Regions from separate parts of the Alteromonas sp. ABV2_168 genome, predicted to be linked through region 1. Evidence: predicted binding sites of a transcription regulator. Region 1 holds the regulator's gene; each other region holds the start of a gene.
What was found. The regulator sigma-54, encoded in region 1, starts transcription at its own class of promoters, with help from an activator protein. The targets are predictions, from matches to a motif close to GTTGGCACGNNNNTNGNNT.
Positions count from the first base shown of each region.

Region 2: a site for sigma-54 is predicted at 1,310-1,328, ahead of ACXAH4_RS08885 (DUF4097 family beta strand repeat-containing protein). Genes of this name have one in related genera too.
Region 3: a site for sigma-54 is predicted at 3,937-3,955, ahead of flgA (flagellar basal body P-ring formation chaperone FlgA). Genes of this name have one in related genera too.

Region 1 is NZ_JBSWYQ010000003.1:368,493-374,740, forward strand. It holds gene ACXAH4_RS07180 (HPr family phosphocarrier protein) at 1-197, opposite strand, end outside; gene rapZ (RNase adapter RapZ) at 197-1,042, opposite strand; gene ptsN (PTS IIA-like nitrogen regulatory protein PtsN) at 1,089-1,532, opposite strand; gene hpf (ribosome hibernation promoting factor) at 1,541-1,828, opposite strand; gene ACXAH4_RS07200 (RNA polymerase factor sigma-54) at 1,861-3,345, opposite strand; gene lptB (LPS export ABC transporter ATP-binding protein) at 3,441-4,166, opposite strand; gene lptA (lipopolysaccharide transport periplasmic protein LptA) at 4,172-4,741, opposite strand; gene lptC (LPS export ABC transporter periplasmic protein LptC) at 4,710-5,273, opposite strand; gene kdsC (3-deoxy-manno-octulosonate-8-phosphatase KdsC) at 5,270-5,824, opposite strand; gene ACXAH4_RS07225 (KpsF/GutQ family sugar-phosphate isomerase) at 5,824-6,248, opposite strand, start outside.
Region 2 is NZ_JBSWYQ010000004.1:271,069-277,316, forward strand. It holds gene recN (DNA repair protein RecN) at 1-699, shown strand, start outside; gene ACXAH4_RS08880 (outer membrane protein assembly factor BamE) at 837-1,193, shown strand; gene ACXAH4_RS08885 (DUF4097 family beta strand repeat-containing protein) at 1,455-2,135, shown strand; gene ACXAH4_RS08890 (P1 family peptidase) at 2,180-4,435, opposite strand; gene ACXAH4_RS08895 (DUF445 domain-containing protein) at 4,526-5,821, opposite strand; gene dkgB (2,5-didehydrogluconate reductase DkgB) at 5,960-6,248, opposite strand, start outside.
Region 3 is NZ_JBSWYQ010000011.1:200,937-207,184, reverse strand. It holds gene flgE (flagellar hook protein FlgE) at 1-443, opposite strand, end outside; gene ACXAH4_RS16735 (flagellar hook assembly protein FlgD) at 458-1,147, opposite strand; gene flgC (flagellar basal body rod protein FlgC) at 1,172-1,594, opposite strand; gene flgB (flagellar basal body rod protein FlgB) at 1,594-2,001, opposite strand; gene ACXAH4_RS16720 (CheR family methyltransferase) at 2,144-2,977, opposite strand; gene ACXAH4_RS16715 (chemotaxis protein CheV) at 2,997-3,917, opposite strand; gene flgA (flagellar basal body P-ring formation chaperone FlgA) at 4,083-4,817, shown strand; gene flgM (flagellar biosynthesis anti-sigma factor FlgM) at 4,911-5,246, shown strand; gene flgN (flagellar protein FlgN) at 5,257-5,688, shown strand; gene ACXAH4_RS16695 (LPP20 family lipoprotein) at 5,767-6,243, opposite strand.

The sequences.
Region 1 (6,248 bases):
GAGATCACAGTAACCTGTTCCCCCTGATGACTTTCCATCATCATCAGTCCCAGCACACTATTGGCATTAGCCTGCTTATCGCCTTTTTGTAAAATAACTTCGGCATCAAACTGATTCGCCAGTTGCACCAACTGCGTTGCAGCTCTGGCATGCAGGCCCAGTTTATTAACAATAGTCAGAGATTTCTCTATGCGCATTATTTACTTTGCTCCCTGTGGCGGATCTGGACATCAGGATGAGATTCCCGGAAGTTTTTCGCCAGTGATTCCGCTACATAAACTGAACGGTGCTGTCCGCCTGTACATCCGATAGCGACTGTCACATAACTGCGGTTGTTCCGTTCAAGGTGTGGCAACCAGGTCGTGATGAGGTTCTGAATCTGCCAGATAAATTTGGTCACTATAGGCTGGGAACTGAGGAAAACCTGAACCGGTGTATCCAGGCCTGTCAGGTGTTTTAAATCCGGCTCCCAGTGAGGGTTTGGCAGAAAACGGGCGTCAAACACATAGTCTGCATCTTTGGGAATACCGTGTTTAAAGCCGAATGATTCAAATACCAGAACAAGTCGTGAGCTTTTCTTACCGAGGATACGCTCGCGGATTAATTCTGCCAGCTGGTGGATGCTCAGAGAGTCGGTATCAATATTCAAATCCGCTCTTTCCGCTACAGGCGCCAGCAGTTCACGTTCTGTCTGGATGGCATCTGACAATGACTTATTCAGTTTGGCCAGCGGATGTAACCGCCGGGTTTCGCTGAACCGGCGCACCAGCATATCGTCACTTGCGTCAATATATACGATGGTGACAGTCCATGACTCCGGCAGGTAGTCGAGAATTTCAACCAGCTCAGAAGGCTCTTTAGGCAAGTTTCTGACATCAATACTCACAGCTACCTGCTCGTATTCATCGGCGACAGTGTGTGTCAGGGCTGGTAACAGATTAACCGGAATATTATCGACGCAGTAGTACCCCAGATCCTCAAGGGCACGAAGTGCTACTGATTTTCCTGAACCGGAACGTCCGCTGATGATGATTAACTTCACGCCGTTTCTCCTGAAGTCACGTGTTGTCGGTGCGTATTACACTAAGTTACTGTAATGCGCGAATAATATCATCACTTGTCTGAGCTTTGCGGATAGTTTTTATGGTTTCTTTATCGCTGAGTTTTCCGGCAACCATGGCCAGAGTTTGTAAATGTCCTTCGGTTTGTTCCTGAGGGACAAGCAGAGTAAAGAAAATATCCACAGGTTTGTTGTCGATAGCATCAAAATCGATGGCGGGTGTGCTGGTAACTACGATGGCGATGACATTTTCCAGTCCGGCCAGGCGACCGTGGGGGAGGGCAATGCCGTTACCTATACCTGTGCTGCCCATTCGCTCACGGGCCAGCAGGCTACTTAACACGGTGGCTTCATCAACATCGGGGTTATTTTTAGCTGCAATCCCGCTGATGATTTCGAGAATGCGTTTTTTGCTATTGCACTGGACCGCACACTCGGTGCGGTCCAGGCTGACTATGGCTTGTATATCCATGAATTCAATTAGTGCTTTTTAAGCTTTTCCTTGTGTTTCAGGACCTGCCTGTCGAGCTTATCGACCATGCTGTCAATGGCAGCATACATGTCCTGATTTTCGGAAGAGGCGAAGACTTCCGCGCCGCTAAGATGAACCGTTGCTTCTGCTTTTTGGCTAAGCTTTTCAACATTTAAAATAACGTGCACATTTGATATGTGGTCAAAATGACGTTCCAGTTTGCTGAACTTAGTATCGACATAATTACGCAAAGAATCAGTGATCTCAATGTGATGACCAGAAAGGTTGATTTGCATATTTCGTCTTCCTTATTTTGAGCAGCCTTAAGTTAGATAAGGCTTTTGCGTTGGTTAGACGGCGGGATCGACAAGGATTCCCGGTACTTTGCTATTGTTCGCCGGGCAACCATAATGCCTTGATCGGCCAACAACGAAGCAATCTTGCTGTCACTCAGTGGCTTGCTTGGCTTTTCAGCGGCAACCAGCTTTTTAATCAGGGCGCGAATCGCTGTAGATGAACACTCACCACCTGATTCAGTGGCAACGTGGCTGGAGAAGAAATACTTCAACTCGAAAATACCACGGGGCGTGTGCATGTACTTCTGCGTTGTTACCCTGGAAATAGTAGATTCGTGCATATCTACCATTTCTGCGACATCATTCAGCACCATTGGTTTCATCATTTCAGGGCCATGCTCAAAAAAGCCCATCTGTTGCTGAACAATACAATTTGCTACTTTCAGCAGCGTATCGTTCCGGCTCTCAAGGCTCTTAATAAACCATTTTGCTTCCTGCATGTGAGAGCGGATAAATTGTGAATCACTGCTGTTTCTTGCTTTACGGCTCATTGCAGCATACTGCTGATTAACACTGAGCTTAGGCAGGCTGTCGGGGTTTAATTCTACAACCCAACGGCCATTTTTCTTCGCAACCGATACATCCGGAATGACATATTCGGGTTCTTTCGTAATTAATGCACTGCCCGGACGGGGATTAAGCGTTTGCAGCAAACGCATCGCTTCCCGTAACTGATCTTCTTTCAGGCGGGTTTTACGCATTAACGTACGGTAATCTTTACTGCCTAACAGATCGGAATGCTCTCTGAGCAGTAGTTTGGCTTCTTCCAGCCACGGTGTTTCCGGTGCAAATTGCGCCAGCTGAACTAACAAGCACTCCTGCGGTGTGCGGGAGCCGGAACCGAGAGGATCAAATAGCTGAATACGTTTAAGTACGCACTCAACCTCATCTTCTTCTACGGGCTCTTCCATATCTTCACTGTTTACGCTTTGCAGAATGTCGTCAACGGTAACCGTTAGATAGCCGGACTCATCAATGGAATCGATGATCGCCAGCGCGATGGCGCGGTCTGTGTCAGAAAAAGGTGTCAGACGCATTTGCCACAGCAGATGGTCCTGAATATTTTCGGTGGTTTCACCCTGAAAGATTTGTTCATCATCACCCCCGGAAGGGCCGGGCGCGGGGGCAGAAGACGCAGAAATGTACTCATCCCAGGTACTGTCGATGGGCAGCTCATCCGGTAAATCATTCTTTTCCAGTGCTTCACCGGTATCCATGCTGTCAGAAGATGAGGCTGTTGCAGACTCTTGCATGCTGTCATCATTGTCGATGTTATTTTTCTCAATTACATCGTTGTCGGAGCTGTCGTCGACTTCCAGCAAAGGATTAGAATCGAGAGCTTCCTGAATTTCTTGTTGTAAGTCCAGCGTAGACAACTGCAATAGCTTGATCGCCTGCTGAAGCTGAGGCGTCATTGTTAGTTGTTGGCTAAATTTTAACTGTAAAGATGGTTTCATCTACGTCTTATATAAACTCTAAAAAGGACATCCGGTTGTAGCGGTGTGAGTGCCGGTGGCGAAATCTCCGCTAAATGCTCATCCCGATATCTTAACTATAGCCTGAATTGCTCACCAAGGTATACATCACGAACTTTTTGATTACTTAATACCTGTTCTGCGGTGCCCTGAGCAATCAGTTCTCCATGACTGACGATATAGGCCTCTTCACACACATCAAGGGTTTCCCTGACATTGTGGTCGGTGATGAGGATACCGATACCTCTGTCCCGTAAGTGCTGAATGATCTTCTTTATATCATTAACCGAAATCGGGTCAACTCCGGCGAAGGGTTCATCGAGCAAAATAAATTGCGGATTGGCTGCCAGTGCGCGGGCAATTTCAACCCGGCGGCGTTCGCCACCCGACAAACTCATACCTGTACTATTACGTATATGATTAATATTAAATTCATCAAGTAGTGCATCCGCTTCCTGTTCACGTTGATGACTTTTTAAGTCTTTACGCGTCTGTAATATCGCCATGATGTTTTCATGTACGGTCAGCTTGCGGAAAATGGATGCCTCCTGGGGTAAATAGCCAATTCCCCGGCGGGCACGTTCGTGCATTGGCTGGTGCGTCAGCTCCTGCTCATCAATGAGGATTTTGCCTTTGTCCAGCGGCACAAGACCGACAATCATGTAAAACGTTGTGGTTTTACCTGCACCGTTAGGACCCAGCAGACCTACTATCTGTCCGGTAGAAACCGATAAACTAACGTCACGGACGACCTGGCGTGATTTATACGACTTTGCCAGGTGAGTCGCACTCAGGGTTGCCATGTAACTCAGTTACCCTCGTTTTCGTTGCTGTCTGAAGTCTTGTTCTCTTCCTTCAGCTCTTTAACTGTGTCAGGACGGAAAACCGTGGTTACCCGGCCGTTGCTGTTACTTTCACCGCCGGTTGCCAGAAGTTGCTCTTTTGACATGTCATAGGTGATGCTATCTCCCTGGACCATGCTGGTATCTTGCTGGATTTTCGCATCACCTTGCAAGGAAATAAGTTGTTTGGCTACTTCGTAGCGAATTTCATTTGCGCTGGCTTTTACTTTTGCGCCGTCATCCAGCGTTTGAGAATAAGTGGCTGGTTTTCCGCGGGCAATAAAAACCTCTTTCCCTTCGCCTTCACTGGCGATGGCTTCAACTTCATCTGCGGCAATGATGAGTGAACCCTGGGTAATCTTCACATCGTCTTTAAAAACCGATTTCTTCTTTTTACCGTCAATAAACTGTGACTTAGCATCCACGGTAATAGGCTTTTCAAAATCACCGGAGCCGGCCATTGCCTCACCGGCAGCAGCAAGCAGCGCTATTGCTGCGAAAAGGCTAACTGCCCGGGGAATAAATTGTCTGCACATGATCAATTAACTCATATTGTTGGGTACGCAGGTTTGCATTGAAACCGTTACTTTTAATGATGGTCTGTACACCGCGTATATCTACCGGCTGGTCTGAAGTCATGGTTTTGTCATCCAGATTCACCTTAATAAAATTGGTTGTGATGGTCTGGATAAACTCTTCAGGGTTCAGGCTTTTTATCAGCACATTGTCTTCCAGCTGGATCAGGTCATCGTTGTAGAGTGTGCCTTCATCAGCGGTGACTTGCCATGGGGCCTCGTCATCATTCACATAGACAGTGTATTTGGGTTGGTCGAATAACACAAAGCCTAGTTGGTCGTAATGCTCCATAGAGGCGGCAAAGACTTCGTGGTTGAGTTTGCCTTCTTCGTTATACAGCGTAGTTGTCAAATTCTTTGCTTTATAGGCAGGGCGTAAGGCGTCTGCACCGGCTTTTTTCGCCGGAGCCTGCTCTTCTGCCATCCAGACCGGAAGGTACATCAGCAGCGCCATAACAAACAGCGCAGAAATACTGATCCCTAAACGGTTCATACGCTGGCCCCGTGTATGGTGTCCAGCGTGCCGAGCGCCTGTAAAATCACATCACAGACTTCCCGTACTGCGCCGAATCCACCATTTTTTGTGGTGATCCAGTTCGCTTCGCGGGTGACGGCCGGATGGGCATCTTTCACCGCAATTTTTGTTTCGGCAAACCGGTACATGCCAAGATCCGGCATATCATCACCGATGGCTGCGACCTCTGATGGCGCCAGATTCAACTTTTCGCACAACTGAGCCATAGCCGTGGCTTTATCTTCCTGACCCTGAATAATGTGCTTCACATTCAGGGCGGTCATGCGATTCTTTACAATGGCCGAGTCGCGGCCGGTAATGACAGCAACGTCCACACCACTGTTTATTAATGCCTTAACGCCATAGCCATCGCGGGTGTGAAAGGCTTTTAACTCTTCACCATTGTTGCCAAGATAAATTCTGCCGTCAGAAAATACGCCGTCGATATCACAAACGAGCAGTTTCAGCCCTTTGAGTTTTTCAAACCGCTCTTCACTGATCACACCGTAAAAAGTGACTTCATGTCCCATCAGAGAACTCCTGCTTTAAGCAACATATGCATGTTGAATGCGCCCACGGGGTGATCATTTTCATCCACCACCATCAGCGCACTGATCTTGTGTTTTTCCATTAAATTTAACGCTTCCACTGCCAGTGTACCGGAGCGGGTAGTTTTCCCGCCGCGGGTCATAACATTGGCTACCGGAGTGGTATGAATGTCGGTTCTGGCGTCCAGAATTCGTCTCAGATCGCCGTCGGTAAAAATACCGCCGAGTTTGCCGCTGTCATCTGTAATACCTGTCATTCCCAGACCTTTAGAAGATATTTCCAGCAGAGCCTGTGAAATGGTCGCGGCAGACGATACAAGAGGAAGAGCGTCGCCGGTCAGCATGATATCGCCCACTTTGAGTAACAGTTTCCGGCCCAGACTGCCGCCCGGGTGAGAGAGGGCGA
Region 2 (6,248 bases), on a different contig from region 1:
CAGGCACTGGCGGCAGAATTTGCCGGTCTGGAGCAGGATGAGAATCGTCTTGAAGATTTACAGCATGAGGTCGTTGAAGCAAAAGATGCTTACCGTCAGGCCTGTGAGGCACTTTCGGCATCAAGGCAGGTTGCTTCGGTTAAGCTGGCAGAAGCGATTCAGGGGCAAATCCGTCAGATGAATATGCCTCATGCGGTCATTAATATTGCTGTCGATTATCAGGAAGACAAAACGCCTGTGGCGTCTGGTCTGGATGATGTGACTTTCCTGGTATCCACTAACCCCGGTCAGCCGGCAGACAAGCTGGAGAAAGTGGTGTCGGGCGGTGAGCTGTCGCGTATCGGGCTTGCCATTCAGGTACTGACCAGCGACAAACACGCAACACCGACCATGATTTTTGATGAGGTCGATACGGGGATCAGCGGCCCTACCGCCGCTATTGTGGGTGGTTTGTTACGCCGGCTGGGTAAAGTGAGTCAGGTTATGTGTGTTACGCACTTACCTCAGGTTGCTGCACAGGCCCATAACCAGTTGTTTGTGACCAAGTTCAGTGATGGTAGTACAACAGAAACACAGATGTTGCCATTAACGAAGCAGGACCGGATAGACGAACTTGCCAGGTTACTTGCCGGTGACAAGGTAACCGAATCAGCACTGGCAAATGCCAGAGAACTGTTAGAAAGTGCAGAATCGAACTAATAAGCGGTTGATTGGTCATAGGTGATTGGGTAGCATGCTGTCGCGCATTATTTTGCGACAGCCGCATTCTGACACTGGTTTGCCGGCAAAGGTAATGCCTGTCACTATAATCAAAGCATAACTGGACAAGCTCACGCATGAAGTTGTATCAAATCGCTATTTTGTTAACCGCTGTATTTTTCACCACTGCCTGTAACAACTGGATCTACCGGATTGATGTGCCACAGGGCAACTTTCTGGACGAACGTGACGTTAAAAAGCTGCGTGTTGGCATGACCAAAGAGCAGGTTGTTTATGTTCTTGGCCACCCTGTTGTTGAAGACTCTTTTGATAAGAGCACTTGGTATTACGTGTACGATATGAAGCGCGGTATGTCCAAACGCGGTGAAGATTTCCAGAAGCAACTGGTACTTAATTTCGACGGTAATGTGCTGACCACCGTAGAAGGCGACTTCGAACTGTCAGAAGATTTTAATACTCCGCTCGATCAGTAAGCATTTTTGGTCCGGAACACCAAAATATGGTGTTCCGGACTACTTCCAAATACGCTCTCCCCTTCCCCCAGCACGCCAAAAACCCATAACCTCCTGATTTTAAATAAATAATCAATTTTGGCTCAGCAATTGCTGAACTTGACATACTTTTTACACTCATTCGTGTGCGGTTATTGCTCGTCATTAAGTGAATGCTTCCCGGCAATAAACGGAAGTATTAACGCCATACCGGACACACATCACTACAAAACGGAAAATAGAATGCTAAACAGGAATCTCTCAATTATTGCTTTATCACTTTTGTGTGCTGCCACGTTATCAGGCTGTGTTATCAATGTCGGGGGTAACGGTGATTATCACGATGGCGGCGATGTAAGCAGTGTGCTGGGATCGGTAACCATCTATGAAGGCCGCCATGCTGGTGATGTGTCTTCCGTCAACGGAGACGTGACTTTGCAAACATTTACTGTTGCTGAAGATGTCAGTACGGTGAATGGCAATATCAGTATTGCAGATAACGCTGCAATCAATGAAGCGAGTACGGTTAACGGCGATATCAATGCCGGTAAAAACCTGAATGTGTTTGGTGATATGTCTACGGTAAATGGCAATATCGGGCTTTCTGTGAATAGTCTGGTGGAAGGCGATTTGGAAACAGTGAATGGCGACATTTCGGTGCCGGATGGCGAGATAAAAGGCTCAGTCACAACGCAAAACGGTGATGTCAGCTTGTCAGGCAATACCCGGATCTACGGCGACATCGTATTTGAAGAAACAGAAAATGGCTGGATGAAGAACAAATCCGAACAACCGGTGCTTTCAATCACGGACGATGTGGTTGTTAACGGCAATATCATTTTAGAGCGCGCCGTTGTACTTGAGCTTGCTAACCCTGCGCTGGAAAGCAAAGTAATAAGACGTAACAACAGCAACCGCAGCTAAACCCTGACAGGCCGGACAGAAATACATCTGCCCGGCCTGTTTAATCACTTACCGGTTAACTTAACGTCCAGCCAGACCAGGCGGTGATCAGAACTTGCTTCACGATCTTTCACCAGACGGTACAACGGGCTGGCTTTTTCGGGCCAGAAAACACCGCTACCGGTCACTTCAAAACCATATCTTGACGGTAAAACGTAATCTGCCCTTGCCCCCCAGTGTGCAGTGAACCTGCGGCTGTAAGGCTCTGTTGAATGTTCACGGCCACCTTCACTTTCCGGGATAACATTGCCGTTCACGTACCGGTTATCAATAAGCTGTTCTATGACGCCGGGCCGGTGTTTATCACCCGCATCGGCAGCGTTGAAATCGCCCGCCAGTACGAAACGGGTGTTTTCCGGCAGACCGGATTGCTTACCCTCATCATCAATAATATATTCGCCTTTATCCGGAGACAGATAGTCAGCCATCAACCTGATTTCATCATGGTTCCGCTTTCCGTTTCGGTCTTCATCACCATCGAAATTAGGCGGTGTGGGATGCATAGCAAGTACATGCACAATGCGGCCATTAACGTTAACGGGTATATCCCAGTGAGACTTGGAGCTTAACCGGAACTCAGCCCATTCCTCTTCGTTATACCAGGGAGTATCTGTGGCCGGGTCAACGGGCTTCTGAGCACCGGGCATATCTTTCCACTTAAGTGTCTGCAAGCTGTGCACCTGATCATGTACAACGGGATATTTCGACAATACAACCATGCCGTACTGGCCGGGATACAAGCCAAATCCCCACGCATCACCGCCTGTTCCGGTGGCTTTACCATCGTTATCCAGATCGAAAGGAGACGGCTCACCGGTGTTCACCGGCGCGAGATAAACGTACGGGTAATCGATAGCAGGTTGCCCGTGCTGGCTGACATTCAGATAATTTTGAATAAAAGCCCGTACACCATCGCTCTGCGATTTGATGTAATCAAACTCATTAAGCAAAATAATATCCGGCGCGGTGCGCTGAATGATCTCAGCAATATTTTTGACCTGCGGATTATTGCCATCTGACAACACCTTTTTAAGCACGTCATCACCGGGCGGAAGCCCTGAAGAAGGGTAATTCGTCGACTCCATACTTACGTTAAAAGTAGCCACTCTCAACGTATCAGATGACTCTGTAGTCCCCTGTTCGGCCGGTAATATAGAGCGGATTTTGTCTACCGGCAGGGCTTTTACACTCCCGTGAAAACCCTCCACGTCCTCAGCCACCAGCAGACTGTTATAAATGGCTTCCTGTGTTGCTTCAATCACCGCCTCGAATAAAGGTGACACCTGACTGTTCGCCATCACGGTGGATGAATGCGCCGGCGACTGCTCGTCACGACGTAATGCATCTGCGTTAGAAAAGGCTATAACATAATCGCCGGAGCCGTTTGTCAGGCTGGCACCGGTTCGCGCAACACCGGCCATGGCCCGCTTTGCCAGCCTTTCCAGATTGCGGTCGTCCAGCGGTGCGTCTGTTGCAACCACTATCATGATGGAGCCGTCAGCAGCGGTATCGTTATTCAGTTCGTTGTACAGGTAGTGCTGATTAAGCGCTTCCCCGGCTTTCAGGCCGTCGATATTCAGGATGCCGCCAAAGTTACTCTGTACCAGCACACCGACTGTGTATCCGCCCAGTGATGCAGGCAGCAAACGGCTGCTTGTTCCGATCCCGCCTTTCCATCCGAAGGCGCGGGTACCGCTGCCGGCACCATTATTTCCCTCTGCAACCGGGCCACCTTGCGCTGTATTGATAGCCTGAATCACATCAGCTTTCGTCACGGTTCTGCGGCGGATGTCGTTAAGAAATCCGTCGTTGGTTTCACCTACGACAGCATTCACCGATGCCACGTCTTCATTCCCCGGTTGTGCCAGCGTCCATTCCACCACGCCGGCAATACCTTCAGCCACATTCAGTGTATTGGTAAGCACAACGGGTGTTTCAATTTCTCCCAATTCCCGGATTTGACTGATCCCGGCCATTTTGCCGTATCCATTGCCCACGTATACCGCAGCCGGTACCTTACGCTGCCGTAAATTGCCCTCTGCCGGAATAATGGCTGTCACACCGGTGTGAACGTCTTTTCCGTCATGAAGGGTTACCTGCCCCACCCGTACGCCTGCGACATCGGTAATACTGTTCAGTTTTCCGGTCGCAAGTACACCAGGCGCGATGCCAAGATCACGGGCTCTGACCTGCTCTGCGTCTGCGCTGACATGCATAAGCGGCAACACCAGCAGTAACGCCGGAAGAATTCGTTTTCTCATGTTGTTTTCGTTTTTTATAAATAAAAATGGGGAAGGAAAAGTGTCACACGATAGTACAAAAAACTCAAAAGGAAGACGGCTACGTACCGGTTATAAAAGACTGATAGCATGTTCAATTAAAAACAGACAGGCACCAATCAGCCCGCCCACCAACGTACCGTTAATACGCACTTTTTGCAGATCTTTACCGATGTTCAGTTCAATTTGTTCCGCCATCTGGTTGTCATCCCATGCCAGAATGGTTTTACGGATATGGTCAGTAAGAAAATCTGCGAGCTCCGGCGCCATCGCTCTGGCTGCTTCTGCGATGTGTACATCAACAGCGTTTGCCAGTTGCTCATCGTTTGCCACCGATTTACCTGTTTCCTGCAGTGCATGGGATAAACGGCCTGTGAATTTGCCGTCTGTGGCTGCAACATCATCGATTAACCAGCGTTTCACGTCGCCCCACACCTGAAACAGGTACTGCTGAAGGGTATCGTTGTTCAGCAATTGGTTACGGATATTTTCCAGCTTCTCTGTCATTGCAGGGTCGGTTTCCATCCTCGCCGTGAAGTCCTCCAACTGGCGGTCGAAACTCTTGCGTACCGGGTGTTCGCTGTCGTTGGCAATATCCGCCAGAATGCTCACAATGGCTTTGGAAGCGATGTCAGCGCCCTGCTCGCTCAACCAGGTTGTCGGCAATATCTTCTCCAGTCGCCGGTACTCTGCTTTCAGCCAGCTATGCAGCTTTTCAGCAATAAACATCTGACTGTCAGGCCGGTGAGCAAGCTCTGCGATTTTATAAAGCAATTGGTCCAGCACCTCCTGATGTCGCTTATCACGGGTCAGAACCCGTAACGTGCCGGCCGCGAGAGGTGAAAGATCCATTTTCAGCAGAGCCCGCTTTACTCCGCTTACCATCATGTCCTGAACGGGTTTATCATCCAGCGTGTTAATGATCCCCACCAGCGAGCGCGCAGCGAAGCGACTCAGACGGTCTGCGTTTTGAGGCTCGCGCAACCACCTTGCCATTCCCTGAGCAGGGCGGGCATCATTGACCAGTTTTTCGATAGCGACTTCATTGAAGAATTTTTCTTTCACAAAGCGGGACAAATTGCCGGCAACCGCCGCTTTGTTATTCGCTACGATATTCGTGTGAGGGATTGGAAATCTGGCCGGAATAGGCCTGAACAATGCGCTGACGGCAAACCAGTCAGCCAGCCCGCCAACCAGCGCAGCTTCTGATGCCATCTTAATGAGTCCGGCCCAGGCGGGCCATGGCGTTATCCACTGCCGGTACTCTGCCAGCGTCGCAAGAATAAAGACAAACGCAGCTCCTACCAGCCAGAAAAGCGCGATGCGTTTTGCACGCCGGAGCTGCTGCTGTTTATTATCCGGTAGCACGTTTGTCCTTGTATTAATATTGCCTTACTTACCTGACTGCACCTCATCAGGCGTATACATCCTATCCACTATATGGTGATGAAAGTGCAGCCGGCAAACCCTTTATGACAATTACGGGTGCTTAAATGTAAAAGGATATTAATCCCACTTCGGCGCGAAATCCGGATCCACGATACGTTCGCCGTTATCCAGCTCGTCAATGCGCGCCACATCATCTTCTGACAGCGTCACAGTGGTATAATCGAAGTTCGCCTGCAAATGGTCCTTATTCGTTGATGAAGGGATGGCATGGATACCTTTTACTTCCATCCACGCCAGTACAACCTGTGCAGGATTGGCTCCGTGCGCGTCAGCAATGGCTTTGAGTTCATCATTTTTCATGACTTCGCCCACCGCAAAGGGCATATATGCGGTAGTAGAAATACCA
Region 3 (6,248 bases), on a different contig from region 1:
CGTACGGGGATAGTAGTACTTAATGCTACAGATGAACTTGTGCCATCTGTATTTACGGGAAACCCTAATAAGTTGTCACCGTTACTGTTAACCACGAAGTTATCTTCATCCAGCTTGAACTGTCCGGCACGGGTAAATGAGAAGTCCCGTGATGTGATTTCAGGCACCGTGGCAAAGAAGCCGTTACCTGTGATCGCAAGATCCAGAGAAGTATTAGTAAACTGTAAACTACCCTGAGAAAACTGCTGTGCCACATCTTGTGTCAAAACACCGTCACCGACTTTTGTTTTACCGCCTGCCAGCAATGACGATGCATAGACATCACCAAATTCTGCGCGGGACTCTTTAAAGCCCACCGTGTTGACGTTCGCGATGTTATTGGCGGTTACGTCGAGATCTTTCTGCGCGGCTGCAACGCCACTAAGTGCAATATTAAAAGACATAACTCTTTCTCCTGTTAACTGCCTATCTGGATGACGTCGCTAAGATTGATACTCACATCACCCGCCAAATTCAAAATAATGCCCTGACTGCTGCCAGTCATGCTGACACTGCCTACCTGCCGGTTAATAGCAGTAGGAACGGTTGTCCCTTCATTGTCGACGGTGCCGTTAGCATTAACCACATATTCTCCGGCCGGCATAGGATTGCCGTTTGTGTCTGTTCCGTCCCAGTTAAACTGGATATTTCCTGCCGCCTGCGTTCCTGCGTCAATGGTCTTAACAATTTCACCATATTGATTTTCGATGGTGATCTTCAGATCCTGCACGGTCTGATCGTTAACCAGTACGCCACTGAAGCCGGCACCTTCTTCTGCCATATAGCCTACATTACCTTCTACCAGCACCTGCTGACCAATCAGACTGGAAGCCTGCAATGCCTGGTTGGAGGTCATAGACGCGGCAAAGGATTCGAACTTTTCATTTAACTGGGAGATCCCGTCTGCCATCGTGAAAGATGTCATCTGGGCAACCATCTGATCATTGTCCACCGGTTTGGTCGGATCCTGATTCGCCAGCTGCTCTGTAAGCAATGAGAAAAAGTCTTCCTGAGTCAGGCGCTGTTCGCTGCCATCGGCAACGGCTACACCTTCTTCCTGCCAGTAGAGCTCTGAATTTAAGCCTGTCGTATTTGAAATAGTACTCACGAAAATACCCTCTGCTCAGCGCGGTTACTGACCGCGACCAAGCTGCAGTACCTGACGGAAAATACGTTTGGTTGTATCAGCAACCTGAACGTTTGTTTCGTAGCCTTTCGAAGCGGACATCATATTTGCCATCTCTTCGACAATGTTGACGTTGGGCTTGTAGATATAACCGTTTTCATCAGCCATGGGATTGTTCGGTGCATACTCAATTTGCAGAGGTGCATCGCTTTCCACTACGCCTTTAACCTCAACACCCACGCCTTTACTCTGTTCATCTGATGCTCTGGCAAGTTCTGCGGCGAAAACCGGGTAGCGTGCCTTATAGGTTTCTTCGTAACTGCTGCTGACGCTGTTAGCGTTAGCAATGTTACTGGCGGTGGTGTTCAGACGGACACTTTCTGCTTCCATACCGGTACCGGAAATGGACATGACATTAAACAGGCTCATTAACTTTGCCCTCCACTTAAGGCCTTCTTCATACCTTTCAGTTTTCCTTCGAGAAATTGCAGGGTTGCCTGGTATCTCATTCCGTTATCCAGAAAGGCATTTCTTTCAGCCTGCACTTCAACGGTGTTGCCGTCCCCGGTGTCGGGCTGATTTGGGATTCGATAATCGATGTCGAAGCTGTTGATATTGAGACCGCCACCAATGTGATTTTCATGAGTGCGTTGCAAAGAACCCTGGCGCTGTTCACTGCGGGCGCTTTCCATGGCTTGCTTAAAGTCTATATCGCGGGCTTTGTAGCCGGGGGTGTTTGCGTTTGCCAGATTACCGGCAATCACTTCCATCTTCTGCTCTCTGATATCCAGCGCTTTTTTATGGAAACCGGTCAGATTGTCTAGGTTGATGGCCATGTAAAACACTCCACAGGCAAAGATTTCAACAACATCGAATTAAAAAGAGACTCAGAGTATGAATCGTCGTTTTCTTATTGTTGAAAACTTTGCAAATGAAGTGCCAAGTATTTTTTGACGCCCCGGGCGGGGCGTCAGGAGATTATTTATTTCTTTGATAGTAAAGGCCGGGATGGCACTTCACCATGGTAAAATGAGATCCGGCTTCACCGATAGATTCGGAAGCGCCGAGGAACAAAATCCCCCCGGGCTGCATCTGGGCGGCAATTTGTTGCAGTATCTTTTGTTTCACATCTGCCGGAAAATAGATCAGTACATTACGGCAAAATACGATGTCGAAGCGACCCAGGGCCGTATAACTGTGCAGCAGATTCAGGCTTTTAAAAGAAACCATTCTGCGTACTTCCTCATTGACCTGAACCATCCCCTCACTGTTGGGAGAGAAATAGCGTTGACGGCGTTCTGCCGATAACCCGCGGGCCAGAGAAAGTTCGTCATACACACCTTTGTTGCACTTCTCCAGCATGGCAGACGACAAATCTGTGCCGGTAATTTCCACGCCGGCTCTCAGAGCGCCGGGTTTTTGCCGCTGAAATTCCAGTACTGACATAGCGATGGAGTACGGCTCCTGCCCGGAGGAACAGGCGGCACTCCAGACCCGCAACCGGCGATTTTCACTGGCGTACTGCGGCAAGATATTATTAATAAGTAACTCGTAGGGATAATTATCACGAAACCAGAGAGTTTCATTGGTGGTCATGGCATCCAGAACGGATTGCAACAAATTACGGTTTCCACCCCGTACCACAGCTGCAATCAGTCCGTCCAGGCTGTCGTAGTCGTATTCGTACATCAAAGACGACAAGCGGCTACGGACAAGATATTGCTTGTTGTCGCCTAATGAAATGCCACACTGTTGCTGCAGAAAAGTTCCGAATTGACGGTAACTGTCGGCAGACACTTCTTTATTTTTCAAGCTTCCCTGGCCTCGTCAATCAATTAGACAACCATTTACCTACAGCAGTAGCAAGTTCATCAGGATGGAATTTTGCAATGAAATCATCGGCACCGACTTTTTGCACCATCGCCTGATTGAATACCCCGCTTAATGACGTGTGAAGAACCACTTTTAATTTCTGCAATTCGGGGGTGTTTTTAATTTCAGCCGTCAGTGTGTATCCGTCCATTTCCGGCATTTCTATATCGGAAACCAGTACGCCCACTTTATCTGTAACGTCGCCGGTTTCAGCAGCAATCTCTTTGAGACGGTTCAATGCTTCCAGGCCATTCTTAGCCAGCTCCATTTTCAGTCCCAGTGCCGTCAGCGCTTTTTTCACCTGACTGCGGGCAACAGAAGAATCATCGGCAATGAATATAATCTTATCTTCCTGAGCAGTGGTATCCAGCCCGGCGATAACATCTTTACTAACCTCGGCTTTGAGGGGAGAAATTTCGTTAAGAATTTTTTCTACGTCCAGAATTTCCACCAGCTCTTTATCCACTTCCGTAACGGCAGTAAGATAACTGGCGCGACCCGTCCCCTGCGGCGGTGGCATAATGGCATCCCAGTTCGTATTGATAATGCGTTCAACCGCGCCAACCAGAAAGCCCTGTACTGAGCGGTTGTACTCTGCAATAACGATAAACGCTGTTTCGAGGTTTTCAATCCGTCTGCCGCCTGTTGCCATGCTCAGGTCGATGACAGAAATGGTTTGCCCGCGGATATGCGCAATTCCCCGTACCAGTGAATTCAATTTAGGCATTGCTGTCAATGGCGGGCACTGCAGTACCTCCCGCACTTTGAACACGTTAATACCAAAGCGCTGACGGCCGTTGAGTCTGAACAACAGTAGCTCCAGCCTATTCTGCCCCACTAACTGCGTGCGCTGGTTAACGGAATCAAGAATGCCTGACATACATCACCTCTAATTTAAATTGGGCACGAACATTGCGTTTCACCATATCACTTAATGTTTAAAAACAGAATCGCCAAAAAAGTGACACTTTAACCATTACGAATCTAAAGGTTCTGCTTTTAATCATAGTCAAAATACAATGAACTGAACACGAAAAAAGTCATCATGCAGAAAAAGTTATCGAAATTATTGCAGAAATCTTTAAGCAGGCCGCTGATGGTTATGTTGCTGATGATGCTAAACATAGCCAGTATTCCGGCATTTGCCCAATCTTCAGCGCAGATGCGGGAAAAAATTAAGCAGGAAGCTCAGGCTTATCTGTTAAGCGCTATTGGGGACGCTCACGGCGACGATAATATTCAGGTAAGTATTGTGCCAGTTGATGACCGCATTCAGATCCCAGCCTGCCATACGCCTTTTCAGTATCACGCAGACAGCAGCGCCCTCACCCAGTCCTATATTTCAGTAAGAGTGAGTTGCGGCAACAATGACTGGTATCTGTTTACCAACGCACGGGTTGTGCGGACCCGCACGGTGGTGGTGACCTCCGGTCTTATCAGTCCTGGCACAGTGCTGACATCAGCAAACCTGAAGCTGGCTGAAGTAGACATTAACCAGTTACGGCACACCAGTTATATGTCGCAAAAGGAGCTTATCGGCGCGAGAATGAAAAGACGGGTCCGTGACGGCCAGCCTGTACAGGCAAATATGCTATGCTTTGTCTGTAAAGGTGATCGCATCACCATCCGTGCTCAGGCCGCGGGAATGCAGGTGAAAACGGCCGGCATCGCTAGACAGGACGGGGTAATAGGCGATAGTATTCAGGTAGTTAACGCATCGTCGAAAAAGACGCTTATCGCTGAAGTTGCCAGCACGCAAACAGTGGTTGTGAATTTATAGCCTCAAACAGTAAAAAACACTGAAAAAAGGTTAAAGATGCGCCAGTTCAGGCCGATAACGTGTATGAGGTGTTATTGGTAGTGGAAAAAATTTATGGCAATCAACAATGTTAACAATGGAACCCCTAAGGCGCCCATTGACAATGCAAAGCTGAATAATCAGCAGGCACAGACACAAACGGCGCAGCAACAGGAAGCTGCGGCGAAAAATACACAGACAACGGCTCCGCGCCAGGACTCTGTCTCACTGACTCAGTCTGCCCAGCAGTTAAGTCAGGTACAGAAGAAAGGCACTGAGGCGCCGGTCAATCAGGAAAAGGTCGACAAACTGAAGAAAGCCATTCAAAGTGGTGAGTATAAAATCGACCCGGATTCCCTGGCGCAGAAAATCGCACGGTTAGAAGCGCAGGTTTTTGGCATTAAATCGTAGAGAGTAATTTATGTCGCAGTCACTGGTACAGGCACTGGAGCAACAGATCGCAAACTTAACGCATCTGGCGACTTTGCTTGAACAGGAATTGCACCTGATCAGCTCCCGGGATGCTGAGGCATTGATGAATCTGCTCAAGGATAAAGAGCAAACCCTCGATACCATTCAGCAAAGTGATATTGCTATCAGTAAGCAATACACTGCACTTACAGCGGAAAAAACAGCGCCAGACGATGTTACCGCCTTGATTGCCCAGGCCAAAAAGCTTCTCGAAGAGTGTCAGTACCGTACATCAGTTAATCAAAAAGCCGTTGAACAGGGTCAGCTCAGGTTGACCCACCTGCGTAATTTAATGCTGGAAGTCCGCGCCAAAGAATCTCTGACCTACGATAAAAGCGGAAAGCCGAAAGGCTCCGGACTAGGCAGAGGCGTGAGCGCCTGATAACAGTGACAAGTACCAAAAAGCCCGTGAAAACGGGCTTTTTTGCTTTTTGCAGAAGACCGGAGCCAGTAAACCGGCTCAGTAATAAGTAACGTCTCTAATCCTTTTAGGCTTAGCGGTTGTCAGGTAAATATCGTACACCTTACGCATGTCCAGCTCTAACTCAGTAGCGTAAGTATCCTCGCCCACCGGATAACTTTTTATCACCCTCGCGCCGCGGATCACGCCTTCAACAGATGCTTTTAATTGTGAATCCTGCATCACCATGTTCGCCACCGACTGAGAACCATTCAGTCGCTGACCGTATACCTGCTCAGCCAGTTCGCGGTAGGCATCCAGCTTTGATGCTTTCATTGCCATCAGGGAGCGGTCATTTTCCGTCTGACCCATTTGCTGCGCAACCGGTGCATATCCTATCGCTGTCAGCACGGGGTAACTTTCCGGCTCCACCACTTCCCACTCAACATGCTTATCAATAAGCCCTGAGCAACCACCCAGCAGTAATACCAGACTGACGCCTGTCGCTCTTGCTGATCGCAGGATAATAGATTGCATAACCC